DNA from 3 places in the Desulfofundulus thermocisternus DSM 10259 genome. Region 1 is predicted to be linked to each of the others. Evidence: riboswitches for the same ligand, from Rfam matches in the RefSeq annotation. Region 1 holds a riboswitch; each other region holds the start of a gene.

Evidence for each region. A riboswitch is a leader RNA that binds a small molecule or an ion and turns the genes downstream of it on or off. The one in region 1 is predicted to bind cyclic di-GMP.
Region 2: linked by a shared signal. The riboswitch ahead of BR83_RS15950 (helix-turn-helix domain-containing protein) and the one ahead of BR83_RS16190 (HD-GYP domain-containing protein) in region 1 are both predicted to bind cyclic di-GMP.
Region 3: linked by a shared signal. The riboswitch ahead of BR83_RS0101645 (ArsB/NhaD family transporter) and the one ahead of BR83_RS16190 (HD-GYP domain-containing protein) in region 1 are both predicted to bind cyclic di-GMP.

Annotation. Positions count from the first base shown of each region.
Region 1 is NZ_KK365995.1:29,459-34,311, forward strand. Features, by position in the region: gene BR83_RS16530 (hypothetical protein) at 31-435, shown strand; gene BR83_RS17255 (hypothetical protein) at 649-798, shown strand; gene BR83_RS17040 (ParB N-terminal domain-containing protein) at 791-961, shown strand; cyclic di-GMP riboswitch class I at 1,196-1,300, shown strand; gene BR83_RS16190 (HD-GYP domain-containing protein) at 1,630-2,244, shown strand; gene BR83_RS0114240 (hypothetical protein) at 2,244-2,492, shown strand; gene BR83_RS0114245 (ATP-binding protein) at 2,825-3,847, shown strand; gene BR83_RS0114250 (STAS domain-containing protein) at 3,872-4,183, shown strand; gene BR83_RS0114255 (PP2C family protein-serine/threonine phosphatase) at 4,191-4,853, shown strand, end outside.
Region 2 is NZ_JMLG01000027.1:21,833-26,685, reverse strand. Features, by position in the region: partial or broken gene BR83_RS17300 (stalk domain-containing protein) at 76-853, shown strand; gene BR83_RS16490 (hypothetical protein) at 954-1,571, shown strand; gene BR83_RS15950 (helix-turn-helix domain-containing protein) at 1,961-2,212, opposite strand; cyclic di-GMP riboswitch class I at 2,287-2,376, opposite strand; gene BR83_RS0112605 (helix-turn-helix domain-containing protein) at 2,682-2,927, shown strand; gene BR83_RS17885 (recombinase family protein) at 2,924-3,154, shown strand; gene BR83_RS0112595 (class I SAM-dependent methyltransferase) at 3,591-4,196, shown strand; gene BR83_RS0112590 (DUF1538 domain-containing protein) at 4,486-4,853, shown strand, end outside.
Region 3 is NZ_JMLG01000001.1:306,316-311,168, forward strand. Features, by position in the region: gene BR83_RS0101620 (Crp/Fnr family transcriptional regulator) at 1-347, shown strand, start outside; gene BR83_RS0101630 (4Fe-4S dicluster domain-containing protein) at 589-1,110, shown strand; gene BR83_RS0101635 (nitroreductase family protein) at 1,119-1,640, opposite strand; gene BR83_RS0101640 (universal stress protein) at 1,740-2,174, opposite strand; cyclic di-GMP riboswitch class I at 2,348-2,437, shown strand; gene BR83_RS0101645 (ArsB/NhaD family transporter) at 2,590-3,987, shown strand; gene deoC (deoxyribose-phosphate aldolase) at 4,045-4,719, shown strand; gene BR83_RS0101655 (glycosyltransferase) at 4,830-4,853, shown strand, end outside.

The sequences.
Region 1 (4,853 bases):
CTTCGCTTTTTCTGTTGGGAGGTGCTTGTGTTGCAAATAATCGTCAACGGTACCATTGAACAGGAACTCGTGGACCGGCTGATAGCCGAAGAGAAAGAAACCTTTGCCCGGCAGAGAAAGAGCATTGCCAAAATTGTTTTAACCGACTGCGGGGACGAAATAGAAGTCAAGACCTACGAGGAATCCCCCATCCGCAGGATCCGGCGCATTACCGGGTATCTCGCCGAGACGAGCCACCTGGTGCTGGATTCCTTCAACCCCCAGGGGGTATGGTGGACGTGGTCTTTCGGGAGGAGGTGGTCATTGAGGGAAGTACTGCCGTGGCCGTTCACCTTCGAGACCGGCTCGCGCGTGGAAACGTGGTTCCTTCGCCCGGCCCTGTGGCTCGGGACGGTGCTTTTAATAGCGCGGTGCCTCGGAGTAGTGCCGCGTTAAATGTATAAGAGTAATAATCTTGGAAGATGGTAAAAGTAAAAATAACACTATTGTGCTTATATAAAACTTACGCTGGCCCGCCCGCGACGGTCAGTTGGGCATAAAGCCCCGGCCCGGATGGGCGGCGGGCTGGCTTTTTTCAGAAGCCTCCCCTCTTCCCATTTTTTGCCCGGTTCAGTGCCGGGCTTTTTCTTTTTCCGGGGGCGAAGCGTGATGGACTTTTTCATCAGAGAAGAGGTTGACATGGCCGAGAAGTACGGCCTGTCGATCGTCCGGGTGAGTTACGATGCGGTGAATAAACAGGTAGCGGAAATGCTGGCGTACCTAGAAGCTGGTTTTCATGGAGGTGTTCGGCTTGGATAAAGTTCGAAGAGTTAGAATTGCCGACATCAAAATTATCGACCGCGTCCGGAAAGACATGGGCAACCTTGAGGAACTGGCGGGGGATATAGCGGAAAACGGGCTTATCAACTATCCCGTAGTAACGCCTGACAACGTGCTCATAGCAGGGGAGATGAATAATTAGCTTGTTTTAGCCCCCACCTTGAATGCAAGGGGGGGGTATTTTACGCTTACGCTCTTTACTATACCATTCAGGATACCTGTAACTGTCATCTGTTTGTGAAAAATACTGCATTGGTGGATATCTGCTTTTTGACATGGACTCGACATAAAGTTGCATTATTTGCTTGACACAGGAAAATTATGCTGATTCAATAGAATTAGTTCTAAAATAAGTAGATAAACAGCAAATAAATTCACTCCCGGAGGGCAAACCCGTGCGAAAGCCGGGGACGCAAAGCCGCAGGTCTAAGGTTCCCCGCAAAACACCTGGGTGGGGAGCTATGACGGCTGGGTTGCAGGGGAGAAAAGTAGCTACAGGGCAGATGCTTTTCTCCCTGTAGCTTTTTACTTTGGACCCTGGAAGATGAACCTGAATTTATCATTAACAAATTGACGTATTACAAAGGGCTTATGGAATGGGGGCTTTGTTATGGTTGGACAAACTATAACATTACGTACATACGTTCGGGGGGGGGGGTAATCTCTGCCTTATATGCCATGTAATGGTGATATTAACAGATAACGCTATTATCCCCTCACTGCGCTCCCCTCCTTTATTTATCTCCAGTTAGTTCCTTCCTGTTTTGCCGCTGCATTCTCCTGCCCATGTTCCCATTTTGAGGTGATATCGTGGATTCATTAACGCATCTTGTCCGGGCTCTTTTCCGGATGCTGGAAGCCCGGCTGGAAGGGGTTTCGCGCCATTCGGAACGGGTAGCTTCCCTGGCTGTGATGCTGGCAAGAGAGCTTGGGATGAACGAAAATGATCAGAAAATGATATATGTGGCCGGTTTACTCCATGACCTGGGCAAGATGGCAGTTCCCGGCAGAATTCTCTTCAAGCCGGACAAGCTCACCGGGGAGGAATGGGAAGAAATAAAAAAACACCCGGTCTACAGTTTTCAGATTCTCTCTTACATACCTCAATTGAAGGATATCAACCTCCTGATGCTTTACCACCATGAGCGTTACGACGGCCGGGGTTATCCGTACGGTCTGAAAGGGGAAGACATCCCCCTGGGGGCGCGTATCCTAACGGTTGCCGACAGCTACGACGCCATGACCTCGCACCGGGTGTACAGGCCGGCCATGTCTACCCGTGAGGCACTGGAGGAAATCTACCGCTGTGCGGGCACGCAGTTTGACCCGCGGGTGGTGGAAGCGTTTTTCAACCTTGATGTTTCCGGCAGCAAGTTGGAGGTGCCGTTCCGGAAGCGGGACCGGGAGGTGCTGACGACTACCTGATGAGCGGCAGGAGAAAAAGTATCGTTCGTTTTCTGTCAAAACATTATTTCCTGCTCGGCACCTGCTGCGCGGTATTTTATGCGCTGCCGGTAATTTATGAACTCCTGCTGTGCAGGCAGGGGGTTTTCAGCAACGCCGTATGGTACGCCTACGTCATTCCGGCCATCCTGCTGGGTTATGCTTTCGGTTTCAGGGGAGGCATATTCAACGCCCTGTTTGGTACTGTTCTGGCACTAACAGTGGAATAGATTGGTACAGCGGCCGCTGTCAGTTCTGGTTCTTCACCCCGATCCGCAGGGAGAATGTCCGTTTTGTGGGCTGAGAGGCAGAAGGATGGTGAAAAATGCGACGGTGTCTTGAATGCGCTCAGAAAGAACCGGACCGTGCTTGTGTGGATTGCCAGTATTTTATTCAGCCAAGCCCCCTTCGCCGGGTGCCTTCGTCCCCTGTCAGGGTCTTGCTGGAAGATGGGTATGGGAAACAGTATCCAGCCCGCATTCTGGTATTAAGTACCACGGAGTTTGGTCTGGAAACAGAAGCCCCCGTTCCAGGACGGTATGTAATCAGGTTGCAGGAAAACTTGTGGGTAGAGGTGGCCGGGGTATCTTTTAAAGGGAAAAACAACGTCCATTTATTTGATATCCTGTGTGTCCACCGGAAGCAGGAGACTGCCCGCCGTCTCAGCAGGGAGGAGTACCAGTTATTGGCCGGCAGCACCGGCGAATTAATATATGAGGTTACCAGGCACCTGCCGGAGCACCTTCAGGATCTGGTCAGGGAAAAACTGCTGGCTGAGGTGGAAAAATCTGAACTAATAAATGCCCTCAAGGTCGGAGTGGTGATGAAATATGAAAGTGGTCGCTTCCGTTTCCTTTCGGGTCAGGCTGACCTGGGCCTGCCCATGGAAGAAACGGAAAAGCTGATGCGCCAGGCTATCCGCCAGGCTGAACACCGGCGCGAGGTGATCATTAGCGCTGACGGGAAAAAGGTATTTGACCTTCATTGCGTGCCGTTCGACTACAGGAGCGGAGGGCTGCTGGCTTTAGACATCACCGGGGTGATTGAAAAGGAAAGAAAGATGCACCGGCAGGAGATGCAGGTTTACCGGGAGGCCATAGCAGCGGTAACGGGGGGGCGTCTGTACCTGGTAGGTAGTGGAGAAATAGAAAAAGTGGTCTCAGAAGGGATGGAACTGGCCAGGGGTGAGGTCCGGCAGTCCCGCGATATTCCGGAAGCCCGCCGGGCAATGCGGGAAGCCTTGCCTGTTCTCGACAGCCGCAGGCAGCACGCGATTGCCTTGTGCTTGACAGAGGCGCTGGCCAATGCTCTCAAACATGCAGGGGGCGGTTGCTGGCAAGCCAGGCAGTCAGGGGATACCGTCAGGATTATCGTTCAGGACCGGGGTCCGGGAATTAAAACCAGTGAACTGACCCGGGCAACTTTGATGCAACATTATTCAACCAAGAATTCACTGGGATGTGGATTTACTCTGATGCTCTACTATGCGGACCGCCTCTACCTCAATACAGGATCGTCAGGTACCGTTTTGATCCTGGACTTTGGCATTATGCCTGCGGAAGGGTTGACCGGATTAAACCAGTGAAAGGGGTGATTTTTGTTGCTGAAGGTGGATGTTTATGTTGACCGGGGAGTTTGCCGGCTGGTGCTGAATGGTGAACTGGACATGGAAACGGTGGTACAAATGCAAGAAGCTGTTGGGAAAGTGAAGGAACATACATTGGAAATAGATCTGTCGGGGGTTTCCTTCGTTGATTCAACTGGTTTGAAAAGTCTGCTGGACATTAGCAACGAATGGCGGCAAAAAGGAGGCCGGATGCTGGTTTTGAGGCCGCAGCCCGACGTAGCAGAAGTGATGCGGCTGGTTGGGCTTGACGGGCTCCTGGCACAGGACACCGCTCTGGCCGGAGAAGAAAGGTAGGAGCAGGATGGTAGAAGTAATTACGGGGAACGAAAGGATACTGAGGGCTTACTGTTTGGAAGTTAGTGGGAGTTGCTTGCCTGCCGAACAGGTCGGGGGAGATTTTTTTGAGTTTATCCCCTGCGATGCAAGAACCATGTTTGCCGTTATCGGAGATGTAATGGGTAAAGGATTCCATGCTGCCCGGCTGATGGAAACAATCCGGCAGATGCTCCGGGACTGTATTACCAACAATCCCCATCCTCTGGAGGCGGTGCGCCTGTTAAACAAGGTAGCAGGGTATGAACTGCGGAAATGCGGGGCTTTTGCCACCCTGTGCCTGCTGTGTTACGATGGGATAACCGGACGACTTACCTGTGTCAATGCAGGACATCACCCTCCCCTCCTTCTATCCGACGGAAAGGTTAAAGTGGCCCGGTGCCGGGGAGTCGCCCTGGGCCTGCTGGAAGATTACCTCGGGTCAGGGGTGGAGGAATTTTTTCTTGCCGCCGGAGATGCGGTGGTGCTGTATACCGATGGACTTGTGGAGGCCTGTGGCCCGGGCGAGCAAAGGTACGGGCTGGAACGGTTAAAGAAGATAGTTTGTCTTCAAAATGGTGCTAATGCAGACAGGATGAAACGAAACATTTTATCTGACCTGCAGGCATTTACCAGCGGTTTTCCCCAAAAG
Region 2 (4,853 bases), on a different contig from region 1:
GATTGCAAGGTGGGGTTTATTTTACGCTTACATTAATGCGGTGTTTCCCAAAACAGAGATCCAATTATGCGTCATTCATCAAATACGAAACTCTTTAGAAAGCCGTACCCGGAAACTGCCAGCGGAAACACCGATGTAGTAGCTGAACTGGCGCTGGGCTGGTACAGTCTGGACAAAGATGGCAACCTCCTGACCAAAAGCCAGACAGGGTGGCAAAGGCCGGACGGTTGGGAGAAGGTGCTGGAAGCAGCCAAGGAGTACAACCTGAAAACCGAGATGGTGGTTCACTTGACTGACGGTGACGGCACGATTTCTTCCCTGATAACGAACGAGGCTGCCATGACCAGGGCGATTAATGGTATAATGGGAGAAGCGAGGCTATACCAAGGACTAAACCTCGACTTTGAGGGTTTGGGCTACCGGGATGACGGCGAGCAGTTAAAGGTGGTACAGGGCGCTTTTACCAGGTTCGTCCTACTCTTAGCGGAACAGGTTAAGGCTGCTAACCTCACCCTGACCCTCACTCTCCACACTCCCAACAGCGCCTATAGGGGTTACGATTACAGGGTGCTGGGAAAATTAGCCGACCGGATTATCATTATGGCCTACGAATTACGGTTCTAAGCCGGAGCCGGTAAGCCTTGTCAAGCAAGCTGTCGAGATGGCCAGGGCTCTTGTTCCGCCGGAAAAGCTAGTGCTTGGAATTTCTGCCTCCTCGGAAACACCGGAGAGCATTCTAATCAAAGTGGGCATCGCCAAGCGATACGGCCTTGACGGTATCGCCATCTGGCGGTTAGGTCTGGTGACCAGTGAAATATGGGACGCGTTAAGCGCTAACGTAATACCGTGGTAACTCTGTTTGGGCTGTTGAAAATCTTTCTGCGGAAAGCGGAACGAATAGCCGGTTTGTGCGTCTGTAATTTTGGAAAAAATTCTTAAGGGAGGCTCTGTCAGTGAAGAAGTGGTTATTATACGTAATTATAACTATTTTTACTATTACTATTCCTGCTTGCGCACTAATAAAAAGGGAAAACAAGGCTGAAAACATGAATGTTCCCCCGCCGACAAATTCACAAATTACTCAACAAATCCAGGCTGCTTCTAATCCTCATTCCCAGACTCCTACCGAAAAGAAACTCACTCAAATTATTGTCAAAAGAGGTAATGACGTTTTCCCTTTTAATCCGCTCACGTTGAAAGAATCAGGCATAATCTTAGACGTGCGGGATTTGTTATGGGTAGCCCTGCGGGGCGGTGCCGGAATACAACCAGAAGTTAAACAAGTGGAGTCAAAAGAACTTGATAAAGACCTAAAAAACGGGGATAAAATGAAGGATGTCTTTTGCTCGGTTCGCCTTATTTATGAGCCATATAGGCCGAAGCAGGGAATAAATGATCTTGCTCACAAGGACTTAATTATCTATATAAATCCGGATAATGTGAATGATGCCTATTTCGGAATCCAAAACCCAGATAACCAAACTAAATGGGATCTTTACTATTTGCCCGGTTATGGACAATGGCTCAAAAAAGAGGTCGACCTTCTATTACGCTTACATACGGGATTATAAAAGTGCCTGGTCGCGTAGCAGACCAGGCACTTACTGTTAACAAAAATCGCTTAAGTTACATAGTGTATCCATCCAAGCTACTAAGTTATTATAGTAAGCGTCGTGGTCCGGGCCACCGTATCCAGCATCTGCTATAAATCGGGCACATGTATATTCACTAGGCGTAACACCTTTTATTTGGCACCAAACGAGGTAGTCAATTAGTTCTGAATAAATAGGATTAATGTCTTTATCAGCCATAATCCGGGCTTCTTCAACGTCGTCGTAGATGTCAGGTGTAGGGAGCCATCATTGTCCACCTCCTTCCAGCTTGTCTAACCTGCCCTCTACTACATAAAGAGAAAATAGGGGGGCGTTTTAATACCCCCCTACCAAAAAAAATTCTTGAGTTATTTCTGATAGTCGCTTTTACGGGAGAAGTACCGGTTTAGCTCATCCCTACCCCACGTGGTATTTGGTCGGTATCGGTAAACGGCTTCTATTATCCAGGTCACCAAATCGGAGCAGGCTTCCTCGTAACCTAGTTGACGGCTGTATTTCTTGACGATGGGAATGAAACGTTTAACGACCTGGGTCATAGCTTCCTCATTACCACTCTTCGCCAGGTCAATCAGTTCTCGGAGCTTTGGCTTTCTTTGCAAATGGTATCACCCTCTTCTAGAGACAAAAAGACCTACCACACCTTGGCAGAGGGCAGGTCTTAGACTTCTAGAGCAGCGGCAGCCAGGCTGTCATAGTGCCTGTGGGCACCTTAGACCCTGTAGCTTTACGTCCCCATTTTTCAATGGGTTTGCCCTTAACGTAGGTATTCGGTTTTCGTTGGAGAAGCGCGGAACCTTCACCTCCTTACATCCGTCTATTTATTAAGACGAATGGTAGGTCAAAATGGTACCATATACTGGAAAGAAGTCATCGTCTTTTTCTAATGTCGTTTATCAACATTCCTTATGATAGAAAAGGCAAATAACTTGTCCATCCCGTGAATATGATGGTAATAGATATGGGATTTCTTTACCAAAATTGGCTGTAGAATATTGTAGACAATTTTGGAAGCCCTCTTTTAAGTTCCTAACATACATCCTATAATAATAACATAGGAGGTGAAATCTGGTGAACGAGCTACTTACTACAAATGAAACGGCTGAAATCCTCGGAATATCGCCCGTAGCAGTTGCTAATCTCCTCCGGGATAAGAAACTACCAGGTATCAAGAGACGAGGCCCGGATGGAATTGACCGCTGGTTCATCAGACGGGAAGACGTTGCTCTCTACTGCGCCGGGTTGGCTATCTTCAATATGCTCCAGCACAAAGCCAGAATTAGAAGGCAAGCTGCGGAGGAAGGTGTCCCATTGTGAGTAGAGCCATTGGATATGTAAGGATAAGCACAGAAGAACAGACTCAGCACGGTTACTCCCTGGAAGCCCAAACCGAAGCAATAAAGAAATACTGCGAAATTCAAGGTTGGGAACTATTACGGATTTACCGCGATGATGGATACAGTGGCGCTTCAATGGAGAGACCAGCGTTGGAACAACTCCTTGCAGGCCTCCACCTGCGCCATTTCGATACGGTTGTCGTTTAGTGTATTTGCTACTATAAAACTGATCCATTTTTAGCCCCTGTGACATTGTCAAACTGATCCACCCTGGGAGCCGTGGTAGACAAAATGATACTGTGAAACTGATCCACTTTGGCGAAATTGCTACTCTAAAACTGATCCACTTCCTTCAACAATCCCCTATACTGGATGTACATTCATCCGGGTCAGGGGGGAGAAGGGAAGTGATTGAAATTAATCTTTACGAACAAATCAGGTACCTTTATGCCGTGGAAAAACTTTCTAAAAGGGATTGAAACTACCCGTAAGGTTCCTGTGCCCCCGGGCGGCGGCCCTGTTCCGAGCCTACCTATGAGGGATTGATCCGGAAAGGGGGGAAAACCTGGTCAATAGGAGGGTCGGGTTCACAATAACTAACCGTTGTTGGGTATTGTGAGCTTTTTGAGCCAGGTGAACGGGGATGACGGTAAAGGAAGGTTATAAGAAAAGATATGAAACGGGCGATACTCCCTGGGATATTGGCAAACCTGATTTTAACCTTATTCAGACTGTGACTGCAATGGCCATAAAACCATGTAAAGCACTGGATATCGGTTGCGGAACTGGTGATAATTCCATCTGGCTTGCCCGGAACGGCTTCGATGTGACAGGCGTTGATACATCGGAAATTGCAATAGGAAAGGCAGTAGAGAAAGCTTCAAAAGCCAATGTCCGGTGTACCTTTATGGTAATTGACTTCTTCACAAACAAAATTACAGGGGCGCCGTTTGGTTTTGCATTTGATAGAGGTTGTTTTCATTCATTGAATTCCGGTGAGGAACGGGAGAGCTTTGCGGAAAAGGTGGCCGCCCATTTAGAAGAGGATGGCCTGTGGCTGAGTATTATCGGCAACGCCGATGAGCGGCGAGAAGGCCCGGGTCCGCCACAGAGGACGGCCAGGGATATTGTTAATTCTGTGGAACCTCACTTCGAAATTCTTTCGCTCGTTTCCAGCCATTTTGGTTCCAACCGCCCGAACCCGCCCAGAGCCTGGGTTTGCCTGATGCGGAAAAGACGTTTTGTATAATTGGAGCCGCCGCGAGTAAAGCCGGGGCACATCCCGGAAACACTTTATCTGTACGCTGGAGGGGAGTTTACCTCCCCTTTTTATTTTCCCGTCTTTCAGCAACTTACACAGTACCCGGAGTGCATACCCGCCATGTGTTAATTATTCCCTTTTTGACCAATGGATTGATAAATCAAAGATACAAATGATATAATTTTCATTGGTGACGTATTAAATTTTTTTATGGGTTCCCTGGTTGAGCTTGCAGGGTGAATGTTCAGGGTAAAAACATAAAAGAAAGGATGAGGTCATGAAAGATATTAAGGGCACTGTGCTGGAAGTTGTTCTGGCTGTTTTACCGGTTACTGTATTTGTGCTCATCCTGCAGGCAGTGCTCCGGTTACCTTCTCTGGTTATGGCGCAGTTTTTGATCGGGGTGGTCATGGTCACCATTGGCTTGATATTCTTCCTGGTGGGCATTCATCTGGGAATGCTGCAAATTGGTGAAGCCACCGGCTCGGCGCTCCCCAGGATTGGTAGGGTCTGGATTCTGGTCCTCTTCGGTTTTCTTTTCAGTTTTGTGGTGACTGTGGCCGAGCCGGATGTCAGGGTTCTGGCCACCCAGGTGGATGCAGTATCCGGGGGAGCCATTTCCAAAGATCTTTTAATTATCTTTGT
Region 3 (4,853 bases), on a different contig from region 1:
AAGAACTGATGGGGGCCCACCCTTTCCTGGCCATAAAAGTGGCCAAGTTGCTGGGTGTTCGCATGCGGGAAGCAGAACAGATTATTCATGAAATGGTCTGCTGGCAGGCTCCCGGACGCCTGGCCCTGACCCTCTTAAAAATGGGTGAGCGCTGCGGCGTGGAAACCAAAAACGGCATCAAGCTGGGTGTTCAGCTTACCCACGAGGAGCTGGCCAATATGGTGGGCACTTCCAGGCAGACAGTAACCACCCTTTTGAATACCTTCAAACAGGAAAAAAGCATCGTCTATGAAGGAAGGACCATCAGCATTGTCAATCCAGACAAGCTGGCCCGATGGATAATGTAAAATAATGATTGTCAAGAATTTAAAAACCCCGGCTGGGGGTTTATTTTTTTTGCCTTTTCAGCCATATCCATCAAAACTTTGAAATTTATTTTTTAATTAAATTAAATAATGCTTCCAAGAAGGTTTTCTAATACAACATATCGAACTATAGTTAAATTAAGATATGGGCTGCAGCCGGTATGCAGCGTTTACCACTACCCCGGTCAACAGGAACAGGCAAAAAAAAGAAAGGAGCATAATGATGAGCAATTACTCCCTCTTCCAGGACGAAAAAAAATGCATTTCCTGCCGCAGTTGCGAGGTGCAGTGCAAGATTAATAAGGGGCTCGCCACAGGACCCAGGCCTGGAAAAATTATTACGGCGGGTCCTGCCACCAGAAACGGCCGGATCATGGCAAAGTATGTTTTCACAACCTGCCGCCATTGTGAAGACCCTTTCTGCGTCCAGGCCTGCCCGGTGGGGGCCGTTCAGAAACGCCCCAGCGACGGTATCGTATTTATCGACCAGGAACTATGTGTGGGCTGCCAGAGTTGCATCATGGCCTGCCCCTGGGGCGCCCCCCAATGGGACGAAGAAAAAGGGGTGGTTGTAAAATGTGATTACTGCAAGGATCGCCTTGACGCCGGTCTCGAACCGGCCTGCGTTACCGCCTGTCCCACCGGCAGCCTCATTTTTATTTCCACGGAAAATATACCGTCCATCAAAAGAGAGCAGATCATCCGCAGGAGGATGAATGGCAGGGCGGTTAATGCCATCTGGTAATATATCTACTAAATATAACTAACAATATCTTCTAGTTCCCTTCTCTTTGGCCGGCGGGCCGGATCATCGGCCGGGTAACCCACGGGGATAATGGCCACCGGTCTGAACTGCGGGGGAATCTCCAGGCATTCCCTCACCTGGTCCTCGTTAAAAGCTCCCACCCAGCAGGTTCCCAGGCCCAGGGCGCTAGCGGTAAGCAGGATATTCTGGATGGCGGCAGCCGTGTCCTGAATACAGTAAAGCTTACGCCCCCGTTCACCGTAAACCCGGGCCGAACGTTCCGGCTCGGCACAAACCACGATCACCACGGGAACCTGGGTAATGAAGCGCTGGTTTAAAGCTGCCCGGGCCAGAGCTTCTTTCTTTTCCTGCCGGGTAACCACGTAAAAAAACCAGGGTTGCAGGTTACCCGCCGACGGGGCCCAGCGGGCCGCCTCCAGGAGCTGATCCAGCAATGCCTCCGGCAACGGATCCGGCCGGTAATGGCGGACGGAGTAACGACCCCTCACCAGGGAAAGTATCGTGGACATGAATTCCCCTCCTCAAGGGATGGCGATAAAGTTTTAATTATAATTATATACGTGTGCGCGTAAATCCACACACTTACCGGATGAATCTATACCCTGCTCTTACCTGACCACCATTACCGGGCAGGGGGCCAGATGCAGCACCTTGTGGCTTACGCTGCCCAGAAACAGCGACTTGAGATCACCAAAGCCACGGCTGCCAATGATAATGAGATCAAAACACCCTTCCGCAGCCAGGCGGCAGATAGCCTCGGCTGCATCTCCCCGCTCCACTGCTTTGTTTACGGTCAGGCCTTCTGCCTGAAATATTTCTTCTACGGCGGCAAAGACCTTTTCCGCCCGGGCCTCTATTTCCTGATCCAGTTCTTTTTGCTGCAACCACGTGCACGACCCCGGCTCGGGAAAAATTTTATAACAGGAAGGCCCCACATATAATGCTGTTACCGAAACTCCGGGATTAAGTTTGCTCAAACGCAAAGCCGTCCTGGCTGCACGCAGTGAATTCTCCGAACCATCCACGGCCAGAAGTATTTTCATACTGGCCTTAACCTCCCCAAGCAATCCTTATTTGCACGATCTTCTACATTCCCGGAGAAAAACCTGCATTTATAAAAAATATAATTAAAACCAATTATACCTCTATTGTCTAAACGAGGGATTTGTACTATAATTAACTATGCCTAATAGTCAAATTAAATAAATTCTGGTACTTTCGGGTTGGGCAAACCGGGTGAAAGCCCGGGACGCTAAAGCCATGGGTCTAAGGTCCTTTCCAGGACTATGATCGCCAGGCTGCAACGGTACCGACTGCCGGGGGGGGTAGTCACTTGACTACCCCCCTTTAACTTTGCCTGAAATTAGTCACATCCTTGTGCTCAACGGAGGTGGTTTCCTTAAACGTAGTAAGACCGGACGATTGTCGAAACAATATGAAAGAAAGGAGATGGGAAATTTGACCCCTCAAACGCAGGTTATTTTAGCTACGTCCGTCTTTTTACTTACCTATGCTATAATTATTTCGGAAAAGATTCACCGTACCGTGGCTGCTTTTTGCGGTGCGGCGATAGTCATACTGGCCGGCATTATTACCCCGGAACTGGCCGTCCATTACATCGACTGGAATACCATCGGCCTTTTAACGGGCATGATGATTATCGTGGGCGTTACCCGTGAAACGGGGATCTTTGAGTACCTGGCCATCAAGGCGGCCAAAATGGCCCGGGGGGAGCCCCTGCGCATTCTGGCCGCCCTTGCCCTGGTCACGGCCGTACTTTCTGCCCTGCTGGACAATGTGACCACGGTACTCCTCATCGTGCCCGTTACATTTGCCATCGCCCACAAACTAAAGGTAAGTCCCCTGCCCTTCTTAATTTCTGAAATTATTGCTTCCAACATTGGGGGAACGGCAACCCTGATCGGAGACCCGCCCAACATCATGATTGGCAGCGCCGTAGGGCTCGGCTTTATGGATTTTGTGATTAACCTTACCCCGGTGGTGGTTGTAATTTATGTTACAACCATTTTCATCCTGCGCCTCATTTACCGCCGGGACCTGGTTACAAACCCTGAGAATCAAAAAAGTATCCTGGAGCTTAATGAATGGGACGAAATTAAAGACGCCGCGTTGCTGAAACCCTGCCTCTGGGTTTTGGGTTTAACCATTGCCGGGTTTGCCCTGCACCAGTTCCTGCACCTGGAGAGCTCGGTGATCGCCATGGCCGGGGCGGCCCTGTTGCTGGTAATCACCCGTTCCGACCCGGAACATGCCCTGCACGCCGTAGAATGGCCGGTTATCTTCTTCTTTATCGGCCTGTTTGCCCTGGTGGGAGCGCTGGAAGAAGTAGGGGTCATTGAAACCATCGCCCATTTTGCCCTGGAGGTTACCGGGGGAGAACTCCTGCCGGCGGGCCTTTTGATTGTCTGGCTTTCGGCCCTGGCCTCGGCCTTTGTGGACAACATCCCCTTTGTGGCGACCATGATTCCTTTAATTCAGGACATGGGCCGCCTGGGAGGTATCGAAAACCTCAATTTCCTGTGGTGGTCCCTTTCCCTGGGAGCCTGCCTGGGTGGCAACGGTACCATCATCGGTGCTTCGGCCAACGTGGTAGTGGTGGGCATGGCTGAAAAGAGGGGTACGCCCATCAGCTTCCTGGGTTTCTTTAAAGTAGCTTTTCCCCTCATGATCCTTTCCATTGTCATTGCCACAGCATACCTGGTGGCCTGGCTGCAATTTAATACCACCCTGGTGCTGGTAAGCACGCTGGCAATAGGGCTGGCCTTGAGCCTGCTGTTAAACCTGCTGCAAAGGCAGCTTAAAATAGAAACCACGGTAACAACAGGCAACCAGTAATTCCCCGACACCCGTTCACTTAGATAACAGTAATTTCACAAGGGGGGGGGTTGGCGGTTGACCAGAAACCAGCTGGCCGCCATGATTGATCATACCCTGCTTAAACCCACAGCCACCACCCGGGACATCCGGCAACTTTGTATTGAGGCGATGGCTGAAGGTTTCGCCGCCGTATGTGTTAATCCCGTCCATGTAGAATGTGCCGCAAAAATGCTTGCCGGTTCCGGCGTGGCGGTATGCACGGTGATTGGCTTTCCCCTGGGGGCAACCACGCCATCCGTAAAAAAGAAAGAGGCTGAAGAGGCCATAAATAACGGGGCCAGGGAAGTGGACATGGTCATAAATATCGGCGCTTTGAAGGAAGGAAACCACGACCTGGTCGTGGCCGATATCCGGGGAGTGGTGGAGGCAGTGACCGCCCTTTTGCCCGGTGGGCTGGTCAAGGTAATCATTGAAACGGGATATCTAGACCGTGAAGAAAAAATTACCGCCTGCCGGCTGGCGTGGCAGGCAGGCGCCCATTTTGTGAAGACCAGCACCGGTTTTGGTCCCGCCGGAGCTACCGTGGACGACGTCGAGCTCCTGCGGAAAAACCTCCCACCGGAAATGGGCGTGAAAGCATCGGGGGGCATTCGTACCACCGGACAGGCCCTGGCTCTGATTGCAGCCGGGGCCGCCAGGCTGGGTACAAGCGCCGGCCCGGCCCTGCTGGCCGGCCTGCAGAACGATTAAGAGCACCCGGAGTCAATTTAACACCGTGAAAAGGAGAAAAATATACACCGGATGAATATACTAAGGGTTCAGGAAGGACTTCAAATGAGATGCGGGGGAATTAGGTAAATATGACCAGGATAATGGATTATCAG